DNA from 3 places in the Mesorhizobium sp. M4B.F.Ca.ET.058.02.1.1 genome. Region 3 is predicted to be linked to each of the others. Evidence: predicted binding sites of a transcription regulator. Region 3 holds the regulator's gene; each other region holds the start of a gene.
What was found. Region 3 encodes LexA, which represses DNA repair genes until DNA is damaged. Its sites were predicted from a motif close to TGTTCNNNNTGTGTTCNG; they were not measured.
Positions count from the first base shown of each region.

Region 1: EJ073_RS10980 (sel1 repeat family protein) is a predicted target of LexA. The motif match lies at 2,314-2,331, and genes of this name have one in related genera.
Region 2: EJ073_RS00450 (UvrD-helicase domain-containing protein) is a predicted target of LexA. The motif match lies at 3,231-3,248, and genes of this name have one in related genera.

Region 1 covers NZ_CP034450.1:2,138,639-2,144,010, reverse strand. Annotated here, with positions in the region: gene EJ073_RS10995 (AMP nucleosidase) at 1-949, opposite strand, end outside; gene EJ073_RS10990 (hypothetical protein) at 1,130-1,324, opposite strand; gene EJ073_RS31535 (hypothetical protein) at 1,357-1,509, opposite strand; gene EJ073_RS10985 (DUF2147 domain-containing protein) at 1,690-2,031, opposite strand; gene EJ073_RS10980 (sel1 repeat family protein) at 2,464-2,730, shown strand; gene EJ073_RS10975 (ABC transporter substrate-binding protein) at 3,048-4,169, shown strand; gene EJ073_RS10970 (acetyl/propionyl/methylcrotonyl-CoA carboxylase subunit alpha) at 4,216-5,372, opposite strand, start outside.
Region 2 covers NZ_CP034450.1:91,124-96,495, forward strand. Annotated here, with positions in the region: gene EJ073_RS00445 (ABC transporter permease) at 1-493, shown strand, start outside; gene EJ073_RS00450 (UvrD-helicase domain-containing protein) at 500-3,190, opposite strand; gene EJ073_RS00455 (FAD-dependent oxidoreductase) at 3,319-4,599, opposite strand; gene EJ073_RS00460 (helix-turn-helix transcriptional regulator) at 4,737-5,372, opposite strand, start outside.
Region 3 covers NZ_CP034450.1:717,729-723,100, forward strand. Annotated here, with positions in the region: gene gltX (glutamate--tRNA ligase) at 1-1,100, opposite strand, end outside; gene EJ073_RS03585 (ComEC/Rec2 family competence protein) at 1,203-3,662, shown strand; gene lexA (transcriptional repressor LexA) at 3,656-4,390, opposite strand; gene glp (gephyrin-like molybdotransferase Glp) at 4,507-5,372, opposite strand, start outside.

The DNA of each region.
Region 1 (5,372 bases), 1.4 Mb from region 3:
CGCCAAGCGCCTGCGTGTTGCGCAGGCCGGCGCAGTGGCCGAGCATCAACCAGGCGTGCGGCCTCAGCACCGCGATATGGTCGGTGATCGTCTTGGCGTTGGAGGGACCGACGCCGATATTGACCATGGTGATGCCGCCATGGCCGGGCTTCTTCAGATGATAGGCCGGCATCTGCGGCAGGCGTTGCGGCGGCGTGCCTTCGGCGGGCACGCTCGACCCGGCATGGGTGATCACGTTGCCGGGTTCGATGAATTCGGCATATCCGCCGCCGCCATTCTCCATCAGATCGCGTGCGCGGGCGACAAATTCGTCGATGTAGAACTGGTAGTTGGTGAACAGCACGAAGTTCTGGAAATGCTGCGGGCTGGTCGCGGTGTAATGCGTCATGCGGTGCAGCGAATAGTCGATGCGCTGCGCCGTGAACGGCGCCAGCGGCCGCGGCTCGCCGAACGCCACTTCGAACGTGCCGTTGGCGATCTGGTCGTCAGTGCCGTCGAGGTCCGGCACGTCGAACAGGTCGCGGATCGGCCGCTGGATACGCTCGGCGGCGCTGCCGTCGACATAGGTGCCCTCCAGGAAGGCGAAATGCAGCGGAATAGGCGTGGTCGATTCCGACACCGTTACCTGGACGCCATGGTTGCGCATGATCAGCCGAAGCTGCTCGACAAGGTAGTTTTCGAACAGCGCCGGCTGGGTGATGGTGGTCGAGAAATGTCCGGGCGTCGGCATGTGGCCATAGGCCTGTCGCGAGTCGACCTGGCTGAAGGAGGTCGTGGTGACGCCGATCTCGGGATAGAAGGCCCGGTAGCGCTTGTTGCTGTCGCCGCCGGCGGCCAGTGCCGCGAAGGAATCGCGCAGGAACTTGGTGTTGCGGTCGTAAAGCACCTGCAAGGCCGCGACCGCCTTCTTGGCGTCGTTGAAACTCTGCCTGCCGAAAGGCTCAGGCATGACGACCGATTCGATGGCTTGGGGGTAGATTCGCTTTTCCATGGCTCAATATAGAGAGTTGGAAGAGCGGTTGGGAGGGGGAGGCGGGCGCGAAGGCGGCCAAAGTGCCGATTTTTGTCCGCGTCTTGAGATGGAAGTGAGATCAGATCAGCCTCGGCCTCGCCTGAGTATCGACGTGTTTCAGCCGCGCTGCAGGGAGACCAGCAACACGAAGCCGACGCCCGACTTCCGCGGCGAGGGGGCCTCGATCGTCGAGCCGTTATCGGCCCGCATCATCGGCACCGCCAGCACCGGGGCGGCAAGCAGCATCAGGATGAGCGCCGCCCGCGGCAGGAGCCGGAGGATGTTCAGGGCGCTGGTGGTGATGCGGTTCATGGTCGTTGCTTCTCGTTTGAGGGTTGGTCGGTTCAGCGGATGAAATGGTTCATGCAGCCCGGCCGGCAGGCATTGGCGCCATCCCAGGCGCGGGCCGGGCGTCCGGCCTCGGCCACCAGGATGGCGAAGAGCATGCCGAATAGGCTCATCAGCAGGCAGACGATGGTGAAGCGGCGGGCGAGCATTGCGTTGGTCCTCTCCTTCAATGCCGAGGAGAATGCCCGAGCGCCGCTGAACCGGCTCTGATGCCGGTATTCATCTGCGGTTCAAGTTCGTTGCTGAAAATTTGGTGGCGCGCCTGCCGCCGAAAAAGAAAACGGGGCCGCGAAGGCCCCGTTTTCAGGTGATGGCGGCGAAGGCGCCGATCAGAGCTTGTGCCAGGTCTGGCTCTTGCAGAGCAGGCCGCCGAGCACGCAGCCGCTCATCTTGAGCGAGGTGCCCGAAAGCGTCGCCTTGCCGGCATAGGTCTTGTCTGTTTCCGGGTCGGTTATGCTGCCGGCATATTTGTTGTCGCCGGCCGCCTTCAGCGAGCCGATCGTCTTGCCGGCGAACTTGCCGGTCTTCAGCGTGATGGAAAACGCGCCGCCGCCGCCGATCGCCGCCGTCTCGCCGGATTGCGTCTTCCAATTGCCCTCGATCGGATCGGCAAAGGCCGCGCCGGCCATGATCAAGGTGGCCGCCACGGCCAGGCTCACTTTTCGCAACATGTCTGTCCTCCCTATAGGTTCAGGTGGGCCCCGTCCCGCCTTCCTACCCCTTACGCAAACGTAAGCTAGTCCAGCTTCCGGCAAAACAAAAGCGGTGCCGCCGGGGAAGGTTGCAGGATTTTGCCGCCCTCTTCAACGCGGAAATGAACGGGCCGCTTCGTGGTCTTTGGTTCCCGTGGTTAGCGGAGTCTTGATCCGGTCGTTAGAAGTTTTCGTCAAATTTGCCGCAAACAGGCTCAACTGCGGGCTTTGTATGCTTAACGAATTTAAGCGTTTACCTCTTGTTTTAGCTTTGTTTTCCTCAAATTAAGCACGCCATTTAACGACGGATTCAAGGCTCGGCTTCATCCTCGAAAGCATCGAAAGAGCGGCCCCCGAGGGATACCAAGGGACAGAAGGAGGCAGCTCTCGGGAGCCAGACAGGGGATTGAAATGGCACGTTTTGAAATGCTTGAAGGCGGCTTCGGCGCCATGGGAGCAACCGCCCAGGCCGACATTCTTTTCGAACTGGGCATGATGTATGCGACCGGCCGCGACTGCGAGACCGACGTCGTTGCCGCCCACAAATGGTTCAACATCGCCGCGATCAAGGGTTCGGTCCGCGCCGCTGAGCTGCGCTCCGAACTGTCAGCGGCAATGTCGAAGGCCGAGATCGCCAGGGCGCTGCGCGAAGCGCGCGAATGGATGACGATGCACTGAGGGATATCCGAGGGGGCCAAGGCCGCGCAGACGGCCGGCGCCAGGGACAAGGCCGCGGCAAGACGGTCGGACGAACAGGAAGACAGGGATGCGACCGGGCGCGGGAGTGTTCGGGGAAGCTCGATTGGCAAAAGCTGCGACCGGCCGGGACAAGGCCGGCGCGGCTTTTGCCGTTTTAGGCGGTTCGCGATACATTGCAGGCCCAATCGAGTGCCGGCAATGCGCCAAGACATGCCGGGCGAAGGATGAAATTGTCCGGCCTCTCTGAAAGAAGCGCGGCCGAAACGGCCGCGCGCCAGTGGAGGAGTTCTATCGCTATGAAAAAATTGGGTATTTTGAGCGCGGCCGCATTGGGCCTGATGATGAGCGCGCCCTTGGCCTTCGCCGATGACATCACCATTTCCGTGGTTGGTCCGATGACCGGCCAGCTCGCCACCATCGGCGACCAGTTCAAGCAGGGCGCCCAGGCCGCCGCCGACGCCATCAACGCCTCCGGCGGTGTCAACGGCAACCAGATCAAGCTCGACGTTCAGGACGACCAATGCGATCCGAAGCAGGCGGTTTCGGTCGCCAATCGCATCGTCGCCGACGGCACCAAATTCGTCGACGGCCATGCCTGCTCGGGTTCCAGCATTCCCGCCTCCGCCGTCTATGCCGAGGCCGGCACGCTGATGATGAGCCCGGCCTCCTCAAATCCGGAGCTGACCGATGCCGCGGCCAAGGCCGGCTGGCCGACGATCATGCGCCTCTATACGCGCGACGATGCGCAGGGCGCCTTCATCGGTCCGTGGATCGCCAAGAAATATGCCGGCAAGAACGTCGTCATCCTGCATGACAAGAGCGCCTACGGCCAGGGCGTGGCCGACGCCGTCAAGGCGACGATGAATGCCGGCGGCCTCAAGGAAGTGGATTACGAAGGCATCAATGCCGGCGAGAAGGACTATTCCGCCCTTGTCACCAAGCTGAAGGAGCTGAAGGCCGACGTCGTCTATTTTGGCGGCTACCATCCGGAAGCCGGCCTCATCCTGCGCCAGGCGGCCGAGCAGAACGTCAAGTTCCAGCTGATCATGCCGGACTCGATCGCCACACCGGAATTCTGGCAGGTTTCCGGCCCGGCCGGCGAAGGCACGATGTTCGTCTTCCCGTCGGATCCGCAGGCGAAGCCCCAGGCCAAGGATGCCGTCGCCAAGATCAAGGCCGGCGGCTTCGCACCGGAAGGCTTCACACTGTTCTCCTATGCCGTGGTCCAGGCCTTCGCCGAGGGCATCAAGCGCGCCGGCAGCGACGATCCGGCCAAGGTCGCCGAAGCGCTGAAGAACGGCCAGCCGATCAGCACCGTGGTCGGCGACGTCGTCTTCGACGAGAAGGGCGACCTGAAGAACGCCAGCTACGACATCAACCAGTGGCACGATGGCAAATACGCGCCGATCCAGCCGTAGTCGTTCTGCATCCGGATTGAGATGGCCGGGCTCATCCCGGCCATTTTCATTTGGAGTGGCTACCTTGCGCCTCATCTACGAAGCGCACCAGCACTGTGCCGTCGCTCACCTGCGCGCCCTCGGCCGCAACCTCGGCGATCACCCCGTCATGCGGGGCTGCGATTGTGTGCTCCATCTTCATCGCCTCCAGGATCAAGAGCGGCTGGCCCTTGATCACGGCATCGCCCACCCCGGCGCGCACCAGCTTGACCAGCCCGGGCATCGGCGCGCGCAGGCTGCCGGATGCCGCGGCCGCATCATCGGCCTTGGCCAGCGGATCAGGCACCGCGAAGGAATAGCCGACCGCGCCTTCGAACACGGTGACGTGTCCCGGCCATCGGGCGGTGCGCGGAATGGCCCGCAGATCATGCGAATTGATCGCGTCATGCGGCGCTTCCAGCGCCACCTGGAAGCGGCCGTCCGGCCGTGCCGAGACCCGCGCCAGGATATCTTCCTCGCCGTGACGAAGCCTGATACGTCGCGCTACCGTGTGGAAGTGTGCATAGCCGGCAAGCGACGCCCACGGGTCGCCGCCGGTGGCGGGGGCGCCTGCGCCGGTCGCCGCGAGCGCGGCGGCGGCGATGGTCTCGTCGCTTGGCGGGGGCAGGGCGACCAGCTCATCCTGGTGCCGGCCGATCAGCCCGGTGTCGACGTCGCCGGCCGCGAAATCGGCATCAGCCGCGAGCGCGGCGAGAAAGGCGGTGTTGACCGTCGAGCCGGCCACTTCGGTCTCAGCCAGCGCCTTGCGCAGCGCCGCAAGCGCTGCGGCCCGGTCCTTGCCGTGCACCACCAGCTTGGCGATCATCGGATCGTAGAAGGGCGAGATCTGATCACCCGCGCGCACGCCGGTCTCGATCCGCATGGCGGCATGCTCTGGCGCGGTTTGCGGGAATTTCAGGTGGTGCAGCGTGCCCGTCGCCGGCAGGAATCCTCTGGTGGCGTCCTCGGCATAGATGCGCGCCTCGAAGGCATGGCCAGCGAGCTGGAGTTCGCCTTGCGTCTTCGGCAGTTTCTCGCCGGCCGCGACCCGCAGCTGCCATTCGACCAGATCGATGCCGGTCACCATTTCGGTAACCGGATGTTCGACCTGCAGGCGCGTGTTCATCTCCATGAACCAGAAGCGGTCGGCCTTCAGCCCCTGCGAGGCGTCGACGATGAATTCGA
Region 2 (5,372 bases), 630 kb from region 3:
CAAGATCTTCTCGAGCCAGCTCTGGGGCATCCCGGTGCAGATCTTCTGGGCCATCGCCTTCGTCGTTTTCTCGGCGCTGCTCTACAACCGCCACCGCTTCGGCGCGCAGGTGAGGGTGGTCGGCGACAATCCGGACAGCGCCAAGCAGATGGGCATCGACGTCAAGCGCGTCAAAGTCAAGGTGTTCGTCTTCACCGGCATCGGGGCGGCGATCGCCGGCACCTTCTCGGTGATGATCAACTTCACCTGGTGGCCAACGGCCGGCGACGGCTATCTGCTGCCGGTGCTGGCCTCGGTGTTCGTCGGCGGCACGCCGACCTGGGGCGGCATCGGCACGGTGGTCGGCGGCGCCATCGGCGCGGTGACCGTGTCGTTCATCCAGACCGGTGTCGTGGCGGCGGGGCTGAGCGGCTTCTACGTGCAGTTCTTCAACGGGCTAATCATCATCCTGTCGCTGCTCGGCCATAAATGGAACCAGGCGCGGTATCGGTGAGGCTACTCAAACGCCGGTGACAAACCCGTCCAGAACGCGTTTCTGGCCGGCCTTGTCGAAGTCGATGGTCAGTTTGTTGCCTTCGATTGCCGCAATGTTGCCGTTGCCGAATTTCTGGTGGAAGACGCGGTCGCCGACGCTGAAGGCCGACGGCTTGTCGGCGACGGATTTGGCGACCAGCTCGCCGTCGATGGTGCGGCCCTTGACCGAGGTGCGGCCGGCGCCGTAGCCTGAGTCCGTCTCGCCATAGCCGATGCGCTCGACCTGGTGGCCGGAGCGCGTGCCCCAGTTGCGGTCGGTGGCCTCGGTGCGGTTGGCCTGCGCGCGCTGCCAGCCCGGCGTCGAATAGGTGTTTGAGAAGGATTTTTCCTCGCCGACATTGTCGAAGCGCGAGGCGCCGTAGGGGTTTTGCCGGCCGCCGCGCCCGGATGCGAACGAGCCGCCGCCATAGTTGTTGCCGTAGCCGCCATAGGAATTGCCGCTCTCGGCGATCTCGACATGGGCTTCCGGCAATTCGTCGAGGAAGCGCGACGGGATCGTCGATTGCCAGAGGCCATGGATGAGGCGGTTGGAGACGAACCAGATGTGCAGGTTCTTCTTCGCCCGCGTCAGCCCGACATAGGCAAGGCGGCGCTCTTCCTCCAGCCCGGAGCGGCCGCCTTCGTCGAGCGCGCGCTGATGGGGAAAGAGTCCTTCCTCCCAGCCGGGGAGGAAGACTGTCTCGAATTCAAGGCCCTTGGCCGAATGCAGCGTCATGATCGAGACCGCGTCGAGCGACTCGCTCTGCTCCGCCTCCATCACCAGTGCCACATGTTCGAGGAAGGAGCGCAGCGATTCGTACTCCTCCATGGAGCGGACAAGCTCCTTGAGGTTTTCCAGCCGCCCCGGAGCTTCCGCCGAGCGGTCGTTCTTCCACATGTCGGTGTAGCCGCTCTCTTCCAATATGGTCTCGGCGAGCTCGGTATGTGGCGTGGTCTCCAGCGCCTTCTGCCAGCGCTCGAAATTTGCCGCGACCTCGCGCAGGGCGGCGCGCGGCTTCGGCTTCAGCTCGTCACTTTCAGCGAGGTTGCCGGCAGCTTCCAGCATCGGGATACGGAGAGCGCGCGCCGTGTCGTGGATCTGACGGATGGTGGCTTCGCCGAGCCCGCGCTTCGGCACGTTGACGATGCGCTCGAAAGCGAGGTCATCGCCGCTGTTGGCGACGACGCGGAAAAAGGCCAGCGCGTCGCGGATTTCCATGCGCTCGTAGAAGCGTGGGCCGCCGATGACGCGGTAGTTCAGACCGAGCGTGATGAAGCGGTCCTCGAAGGCGCGCATCTGGAAGGACGCGCGGACCAGGATCGCCATGTCGTTCAGATTGTGCTTCTGACGCTGGTAGGCCTCGATCGCCTCGCCGACGGCGCGCGCCTCTTCCTCCGAATCCCAGGCGGCATGGACATGCACCTTGTCGTCTTCGGGGTCGTTTCGGTCGGTGAACAGCGTCTTGCCGAAGCGGCCTTCGTTAAAGGCGATGAGATGCGACGCGGCGCCGAGGATATGCGCGGTCGAGCGGTAGTTGCGCTCCAGCCTTATGATGGTGGCGCCGGGGAAATCCTTGTCGAAGCGCAGGATGTTGTCGACCTCGGCACCGCGCCAGCCATAGATCGATTGATCGTCATCGCCGACGCAGCAGATGTTGACGGTGGCCGGGCGGGAATTCCCCTCCCCCTTGAGGGGAGGGTGGCCGGGCGAAGCCCGGTCGGGTGGGGTCCTCGCGGCAGTGCTCGACGCCCCTGTGCTCGATGACCGGGCGGTGCCTTCTGCGGCGACCCCCTCCGCCCACTTCGCGGGCACCTCCCCCTCAAGGGGGGAGGATTGCGGCCGCTGCGCCAGGAGCCGCAGCCACATGTATTGGGCCGTGTTGGTGTCCTGGTATTCGTCGACGAGGATGTATTTGAAGCGCTTGTGATAGTCCTTCAGCACGTCCGGATAGGCGCGGAAGATGCGGATCGGGTGGCAGAGCAGGTCGCCGAAATCGCAGGCGTTCAGGGTCTGCAGCCGCTCCTGATAGGCCTTGTAGAGCTCGCGGCCCTTGCCGTTGGCGAAGCTGCGGGCGTCGCCCTCGGGGATGTCGGCGGGGCCGAGGCCCTTGTTCTTCCAGCCGTCGATCATCTGGGCGAACTGCTTTGCCGGCCAGCGCTTGTCGTCCAGCCCCTCGGCCTGGATCAGCTGCTTGATCAGACGCACGACGTCGTCGGTGTCGAGGATGGTGAAATCGGATTTCAGCCCGGCAAGCTCGGCGTGGCGGCGCAGCAGCTTGACGCCGATCGAGTGGAAGGTGCCGAGCCACGGCATGCCCTCGACACTGCCTTCGCCGATCAGATGGCCGATGCGCTGCTTCATCTCGCGCGCGGCCTTGTTCGTGAAGGTGACGGCAAGGATCTGCGAGGGGAAAGCCTTGCCGGTGGCGAGGATGTGAGCGATGCGCGTGGTGAGCACGCGCGTCTTGCCGGTGCCGGCGCCGGCCAGCACCAGAACAGGGCCTTCGGTTGTTTCGACAGCCAGCCGCTGCTCGGGATTCAGCCCCTTCAGATAATCGGGCGCGCTGTTTTGGCCGCTGCGGGCGGCCATGGCGCGCGCAGCTATGCCGGACGGGGCTGCTGTGGGCCGCGCATTCGGTTCGTCAAAGAAGGGCATGTCTTCCGAAAACCCGGACATTGCCCCCGAATGTAGTGATTCGGCAGCGAAAGACCAGAAGTGTCTCCGTTTTGTTCTGGTTAGCGACAGGATTTGCCGAGCGCGGTGTCTCTTCGGCCTCGGCAATTGCCTCAAATCCTTGTCGTGCCTCATCCGGCGGCTGCCCGCATGCGCTCGCCGATCTTGTCGGCCACGTAGCCGGCATCGCGCGCCGCGCCATGGATCATGGTGGAGGAGGGCGAATGCTGGAAATGCAGGCCGCAGACATACAGTCCCGGCTCACCTTCGACGGCACCGCGATATTGCTTGACCCGGCCGCTGTCGTCGAAGATCGGCAGCTTGATCCAATCGAGCCCGGCCCGGAACCCGGTGCACCAGATGATGTTCGAAACGTCTAGAAGCTGGCCGTCGTCGAGCAGCGGTTTGCCGTTGCGGGCACCGGCGACGCGGGCGACCCGGCGGACGCCGGCGCCGTCCAGATCCTGCCGCTTGACCCGGATCAGCGGCAGGCCATGAGAAAGATGCCCCGGCTTCGCCTTGCGGCCCATCGGCGTGTCGACCGTAAGCAGACGGTGGAAAACGATGCGGAAGACGAACGGAAGGACCGCGCGCATCGCGAAAGAGCCATTGTAGGCGACCGGGATGTGGCCTGGGTGGCGGCCCGACAGCCAGACCTGGTGCGTTCCCGCGACATCCATGGCTATTTCAGCGCCGGAATTGCTGGCGCCAACCAAAAGCACGCTGCCCGGATTGAGCTGCACGGGATTCTTGTAGGCGCTTGAGGACAGTTGCCGGATTGACGGATCGAGCGACGCCGCGAAATCCGGGATCTTCGGCTTCTGGTAGCTCGAGGCCGCGGCGACGACGTGCCTGGCGATGTAGCGGGTCTGGCCGGCCGTGACGACGTAGAGCTTGCCGGAGCGGGTTACTTCGTCGACCTTGACGCCGGTGCGCACCGGCAAGGCAAACCTCCGCGCATAGGCCTCGAGATAGTCGGCCATCTCGTCCTTGGTCGGGAATGAATAGCGGGCAGCGGGGAAGGGCATGCCGATCAGACCGTCGAAGCGCGCCGGCGTGAACAGGCGCAGCGAATCCCAGCGCGAGCGCCAGATGTCGCCGACGCGTTCGCGGCCCTCGAGAATGACGAACTTCACCCCCTTGCGGGCGAGGTGATAGCCAACGGAAAGGCCATTTTGGCCGGCGCCTATGACCACGACGTCGACATGTTCTTCCCTGAGAGCAGGCCGCGTTTCGTCGCCTGATGGCATATCGCTGCCGGTTGCCCGCAGCGCATCGGCCTCCAGATGCATGAAGGCCGCTCCCGGTTCCAGCAGCGTGCCGGCGCGTGTCCTGGTCTCGGCGATGCGAATGTTGTGACGGCCGCGCATTCCCTGCATCGTGGCCGGTCCGGATGTCGAAGTCGGGGTCATGATCGCTCCATTTGGTTCGTCAGTCATGGACCAGAAATAGCGGAACGGCGCGGCGGCGCTTCGGGGAGACACCTCACGGCGGAAGAAAATGCGATGGGGATTTTCCCCCATGCCCTCAGGTCAGATGTTTTTCTGGGTCAGATGAGCCCGTTCTGAAAGGCGTAGGCTGTCGCGGCGGCGCGCGAGTTGACCGCCAGCTTGTCGAAGATGTTGCTGAGATGCCGGTCGATGGTCTTTTCGCTGAGGCCGAGCTCGGTCGCTATCGACCTGTTGGTCCTGCCGGTGGCGACCAGGCCAAGGACTTCGATCTCGCGCCCGGTCAGGCCGTGCGGGCGCGAACTGGCCGGCCCGACCAGAGCCGTGACGCGGGCAAGTTCCGGCGCGGCGCCAAGCGTGGCGAAAACGGCGCGGGCGGCATCGAATTCGAGCTCGGTGCCGTCTTCGTCGCCAAGCATGCGGCAGGCCTGCCCTGCAAGCACGCGCAGCCGCGCCTCGAGATAGGGAGCGCCGGCACGCTGCCAGGTCGTCAGCGCGGCGCGGAAATGGCCGAGCGCGGTCGCGGCGCTGCCTTCGTGCAAGTCGATCTCGCCTCTCGCCTGCGAGGCCATCGCCGCCAGGATGTCGGTCGCGAAACGGGTGGCGATCGCTTCCAGCTCCTGGCAGGCGTCGCGTGCCTCCTCGATTGCGCCGGCTGCGATCATGATCTCTACCCGCGCCGGCAGCAGGCGGGCGCGGCCGAGTGGAGCCTTGGTCGTGGCGAGCACGCGGCGAAG
Region 3 (5,372 bases):
TCGACCAGCGTCTTGGCGCGCTCCTTAAGCCCGGGCAGGGCCGCGAGCAACTGCGCCTTCTTCTTGTCGTCGAGCCGGGCGGCGAGCGCCGGGCCGCCTTCGAGATAGGGCAGGGTGGCGACGAAGATGTCGAACAGCGCATGATCGTCCATCTTGCGCATATGGACGCCGTTCAGCGCCTCGAGCTTGGCGAAGTCGAAGCGGGCGGCGCCCTTGTTGACGTCGCCGATGTCGAACCAGCCGATCATGTCTTTGATCGACATGACTTCGTCGTCGCCGTGGCTCCAGCCGAGGCGGGCGAGATAGTTGAGCAGGGCCTCCGGCAAGTAGCCCATCGAACGATAGGCCTCGACGCCGAGCGCGCCGTGCCGCTTCGACAGCTTGGCGCCGTCGGCGCCATGGATCAGCGGGATGTGCGACATCGAAGGCACATCCCAGCCCATGGCGTTGTAGATCACCGTCTGGCGCGCGGCGTTGGTCAGATGGTCGTCGCCGCGGATGATGTGGGTGACGCCCATGTCGTGATCGTCGACGACGACGGCGTGCATGTAGGTCGGGTTGCCGTCCGAGCGCAGGATGATGAAGTCGTCGAGGTCCTTGTTGGGAAAGCGCACCTCGCCCTGCACCCGGTCGTGCACGACGGTCTCGCCCTCGGCCGGCGCCTTGATGCGGATGGCGCCCTTGATGCCGGGCGGCGCCTCGGACGGGTCGCGGTCGCGCCATTGGCCGTTATAGCGTGGCGGCAGGCCCTTGGCGCGCGCCGCCTCGCGCATCGCCTCGAGCTCCGCAGGCGTCTCATAGCTGTAATAGGCCTTGCCCAGGCGCACGAGCTCCACGGCCACCTCGCGATGGCGCGGCGCGCGCTCGAACTGCGAAACCGCCTCACCGTCCCATGAGAGGCCGAGCCAGGTTAGTCCGTCCAGGATGGCAGCGGTTGCCGCCTCGGTGGAGCGCTCGCGATCGGTATCCTCGATGCGCAGCAGCATCGTGCCGCCGGAGTGCCTGGCATAGAGCCAGTTGAACAGCGCCGTGCGCGCTCCGCCAATGTGCAGGTAGCCTGTCGGCGAGGGGGCAAAACGGGTGACGACCTTGTCGGACATGGCACTCTCAGGCTGGCATAGGAAGCGGGCGTGATTGCGCGGACTTTCGCGCTTCGCGCGTTCATGTAGCATAGGAGGTCTGGGGCGCAAGGGGCAGACCCGATGGCTGGACGAGGCCGGGGCACGGTGGAGGGCGAGGGGACGACAGCTGGCGTCAGCGAGCGCCTGCTGTTTGCCGACACAGCGCCTGTCGAAACAGCGCCGGTTTGGCTTCCGGAGTCGCGTCCGGCCAAAGAGATTTTGCCGCCTGATGGCGGCGGATTCCGCCCGGCCTCGCCGACGGCAACCATCACGCGGCTCGGCAAGCAGCTTGGCCGCGTCTCATGGCCGGCGTTTCATCGCAGCATCGGCGCCGCGGCCACGACCGAGCTTGATCGCGGCATCGGCTTCCTGCTGGTGCCGGTGTTCCTGGCTGCCGGCGTGATCTTCTATTTCTCGCTGAACGCCGAGCCGGACCTATACAGGCCGCTTGCGGCGGTGGCGCTGATGGCTGTCTGCGCGCTCGTTTCGCGCCCACGGCCAAGGACGCATCTGCTCTTCATGGCGGCGTTCTTCTGCGCCTTGGGCTTTCTCGCCGCAAAGGTCGAGACCTGGCGCGCTGCGACACCGATGCTCGGTTCCGAGATCCAGACCCGCCTGACCGGCCGGCTCGTTAGCCTGGAGGAAATGGAGAACGGCCGCGTCAGGCTGACGATCGATGTGATCTCCACCGCTCACCCAAAGCTGCGCTACGCGCCGGAGCGGGTCCGGCTTTCGGCACGGAAAGTACCTGCTGATATGACAGCCGGCTCGCTGCTTACCGGCTATGCAAGGCTGCTGCAGCCGACCGGCCCGGTGCGACCCGACAGCTACGACTTCTCCTTCGACAGCTATTTTTCCGGTATCGGCGCCAGCGGCTTTTTCCTTGGCAATCCAAAGACAATCGCCAGCGAAGATGCGCCGCCCTCGGCGCGCCTGGCTTCCACGATCGAGAAGGCGCGGGAGAGCATCGCCAACCACATCCGCGGCCAGGTCGGCGGCCCGGAGGGCGAGATCGCCGCCGCACTGATAGTCGGCGTGCGAGCGGGCATCCCCGATGAGATCAATGAGGCGATGCGGCGCACCGGCATCTATCACGTCATCTCCATCTCGGGCCTGCACATGGCGCTGGTCGCCGGCACCATCATGCTCTTGCTGCGCGGGGCCTTCGCGCTGTTTCCCGACTTCGCATCGCGCCGGCCGGTCAAGAAATATGCCGCCGCAGCCGCACTCGTCTCGATCGCCGCCTATCTCGTCTTCTCCGGCATTGTGGTCGCGGCCGAACGCAGCTTCATCATGCTGGCGGTGATGCTTGTCGCCGTGTTGTTCGACCGGGCAGCGCTCACCATGCGCAATCTGGCGATCTCGGCCATCGCCGTCATCCTGGTGTCGCCGCACGAAGTGGTCGGCCCGAGCTTCCAGATGTCCTTCGCCGCCACGGCTGCCCTGGTCGGCGCCTATGCCGGCTGGGCCGACTATCGCGCCGACAGGACGACCACGCCGCCGCCGAAGCGATCGTTCCTTCGCTTTACGTCGCGCAAACTGGCGATGGGGATGGGTGGCCTTGCCATGACCTCGATCATCGCCGGCAGCGCCACGGCGCTCTTCGCCATCTGGCACTTCCAGCGCGTTTCGCCACTCAGCCTGGTCGCCAACCTGGCCGTCATGCCGATCGTTTCGGTGGTCATGTTCCTGGGGGTCGCCAGCGCCCTGACTATGCCGTTCGGCCTCGACTGGCCATTCCTGTATCTGATGGGCAAGGGCCTGACCGCGATGATCGCGATCTCTGGGTGGATTTCCGAACGCTCGCCGGTCGATGCCGTCGGGCTGATCTCCATCCAGTCGGTGCTTTTCGTGACGATAGCGCTGGTCATCGCGACCATGGCCACGACCTGGCTGAGACTTGCGGCGATCCCCTTCGCTCTGGCGGGCCTGCTGACGGTTTCCAATACCCGCACGCCCGATGTGCTGATCTCGGAGGATGCGCATCTGGTGGCGATGCCGATCGGAGGCGGCGAGCTCGCCGTCAACCGGGTGCGGTCGAACGAATTCACCACCGACAATTGGAAACGCGCGCTGGTGGCCGAGACCATCGTCGAGCCGGAGACCTTCGAGACAGGGGATGCACGCTTCGACATCGATCCGCTCGACCTGCCGCCGGGCTCGCCATTTTACTGCAGGGACGGGCTATGCCTTGCCCGACATCCGTCAGGCGCAATCGTGGCGCTCGCGGAAAACCGCAAGACGGCGCGGCCGGCCTGCGCCTTCGCCGACCTGATCGTCATCGACGACGCCACCGCCTACAGTCCCTGCTGGAATTCGCTGGCCCTCGTCGTCACCAAACGTCAGCTCGCCCGCTCCGGCAGTGCCGCCGTCTTCTTCGATCCGCAATCGGCGAGCGCGCAAGCAACAATCCGCTACGCGGTCGAAAAGCCCTACCGGCCATGGCACGAGCAGCGCAAATACTCTCGCGAGGCGAGGGGACTGCCGCCTTACCAGAGACCCGAAAAACCGGTGGTCAAACTGGCGCCGTCGGCTCAGTAGCGCCGGATCAGGCCGACCAGCTTGCCTTGCACCTTGACCCGGTCAGGGCCGAAGATGCGGGTCTCATAGGCAGGGTTGGCAGCTTCGAGCGCGATCGATGCGCCCTTGCGGCGGAAGCGCTTCAGCGTCGCCTCTTCCTCGTCGACCAGCGCCACAACGATCTCGCCGGGGCTCGCCGTGTCGGCGTTGCGGATGATGACCGTATCGCCGTCGAAGATACCGGCCTCGATCATCGAGTCGCCCTTGACCTCCAGCGCATAATGCTCGCCGCCCGAGATCATGTCCGGGGGCACCGAGATCGAATGCGTCTGGTGCTGGATGGCGTCGATCGGCACGCCGGCGGCGATGCGGCCCATTACCGGGATCGACACCGCCGACACAGCGTCGTCGTCATTGCTGGGGGTACGCGACGGCGACGCCGGTTTGATTTGCCGACCGAGATTGCCCTGTCCCAGGCTTCCCTGGATGACGCTCGGCGAAAACTTCTTCGCCGCATTGAGACCGGGCGCGATCGAGTCAGGCAGGCGCAGCACTTCCAGAGCACGCGCCCGGTTCGGCAGCCGGCGAATGAAGCCGCGCTCTTCCAGCGCCGTGATCAGCCGGTGGATGCCCGACTTCGAGGCGAGATCGAGCGCCTCCTTCATCTCGTCGAACGAGGGCGGAATGCCGCTTTCCTTCAGCCGTTCATGGATGAACATCAGGAGTTCATGTTGTTTGCGCGTCAGCATGGCGGCCCCCACGGGTTCTGAAACCAGAATCAGAAAAACAAACCCAGAACAAACACTATCTGTTCCAGTTGTGTTCCGCAACCGTTTAAAGTTTAATGAATGCGTTGACGTTTTGTTCAGCGTAGCATCAGCACGCGGCAAGCGTCGCCTGCGGCTGCAGCCGGGGCGAAGGGCTCCCGCACGACAAGGCCGTTGGCGTCGGCGAGCATGCGCAGCATCGAGGAGTCCTGGATGCCGAAGGGGGTGGCAACCATTGAGCCGGCTTCTTCGCGGACCACGGCGCGCACGTAATCCTGCCTGAGATCATTGGCCTGCATCGCCGTGCCCAGGCGTGCCTCGCGCAGGTCCTGCCGGAAGTCGCGGCCACCGAGTCGCGCCAGCAAGGGCTTCAGGAACAATTGCGAGCAGACCAGGCTGGCGACAGGGTTGCCCGGCAGGCCGATACAGCGCGTGCGCCCCATCCGGCCGAACATCAGCGGCTTGCCCGGGCGCATGGCGATCTTCCAGAAATCGAGCGTCATGCCTTCGCCGGTCAGCACGTCGTGGATCAGATCGTGGTCGCCGACCGAGGCGCCGCCCAGCGTGACGATGACATCGGCCTGCTGCTCGACGGCCTGCCTGACCAGCGCGGCGATCGCTTCCTTGCGGTCGGCGGCGATGCCGAGATCGAGCGCGCGGGCGCCGACCGACTGAGCGGCGGCGGCGACGCCATAGGCGTTGGACGAAATGATCTGGTCGGGACCAAGCTCGCTGCCGGGCGGCAGCAGTTCGTCGCCGGTGGCGATGATGGCGACCAGCGGCCGCTTCACCACGCTCAAACACGGATGGTTGGCGGATGCCGCCAGCGACAGTGCCGCGGGATCAAGCAGGCGGCCCCTTTCGAGCAGCACATCGCCTTGCGCGAAATCGAGTCCGACACGCCGGATGTTGCGTCCTTGCGCCGTCGGCTGGGTTACCTCTACCGTGCCGCCGCCCAGGTCCC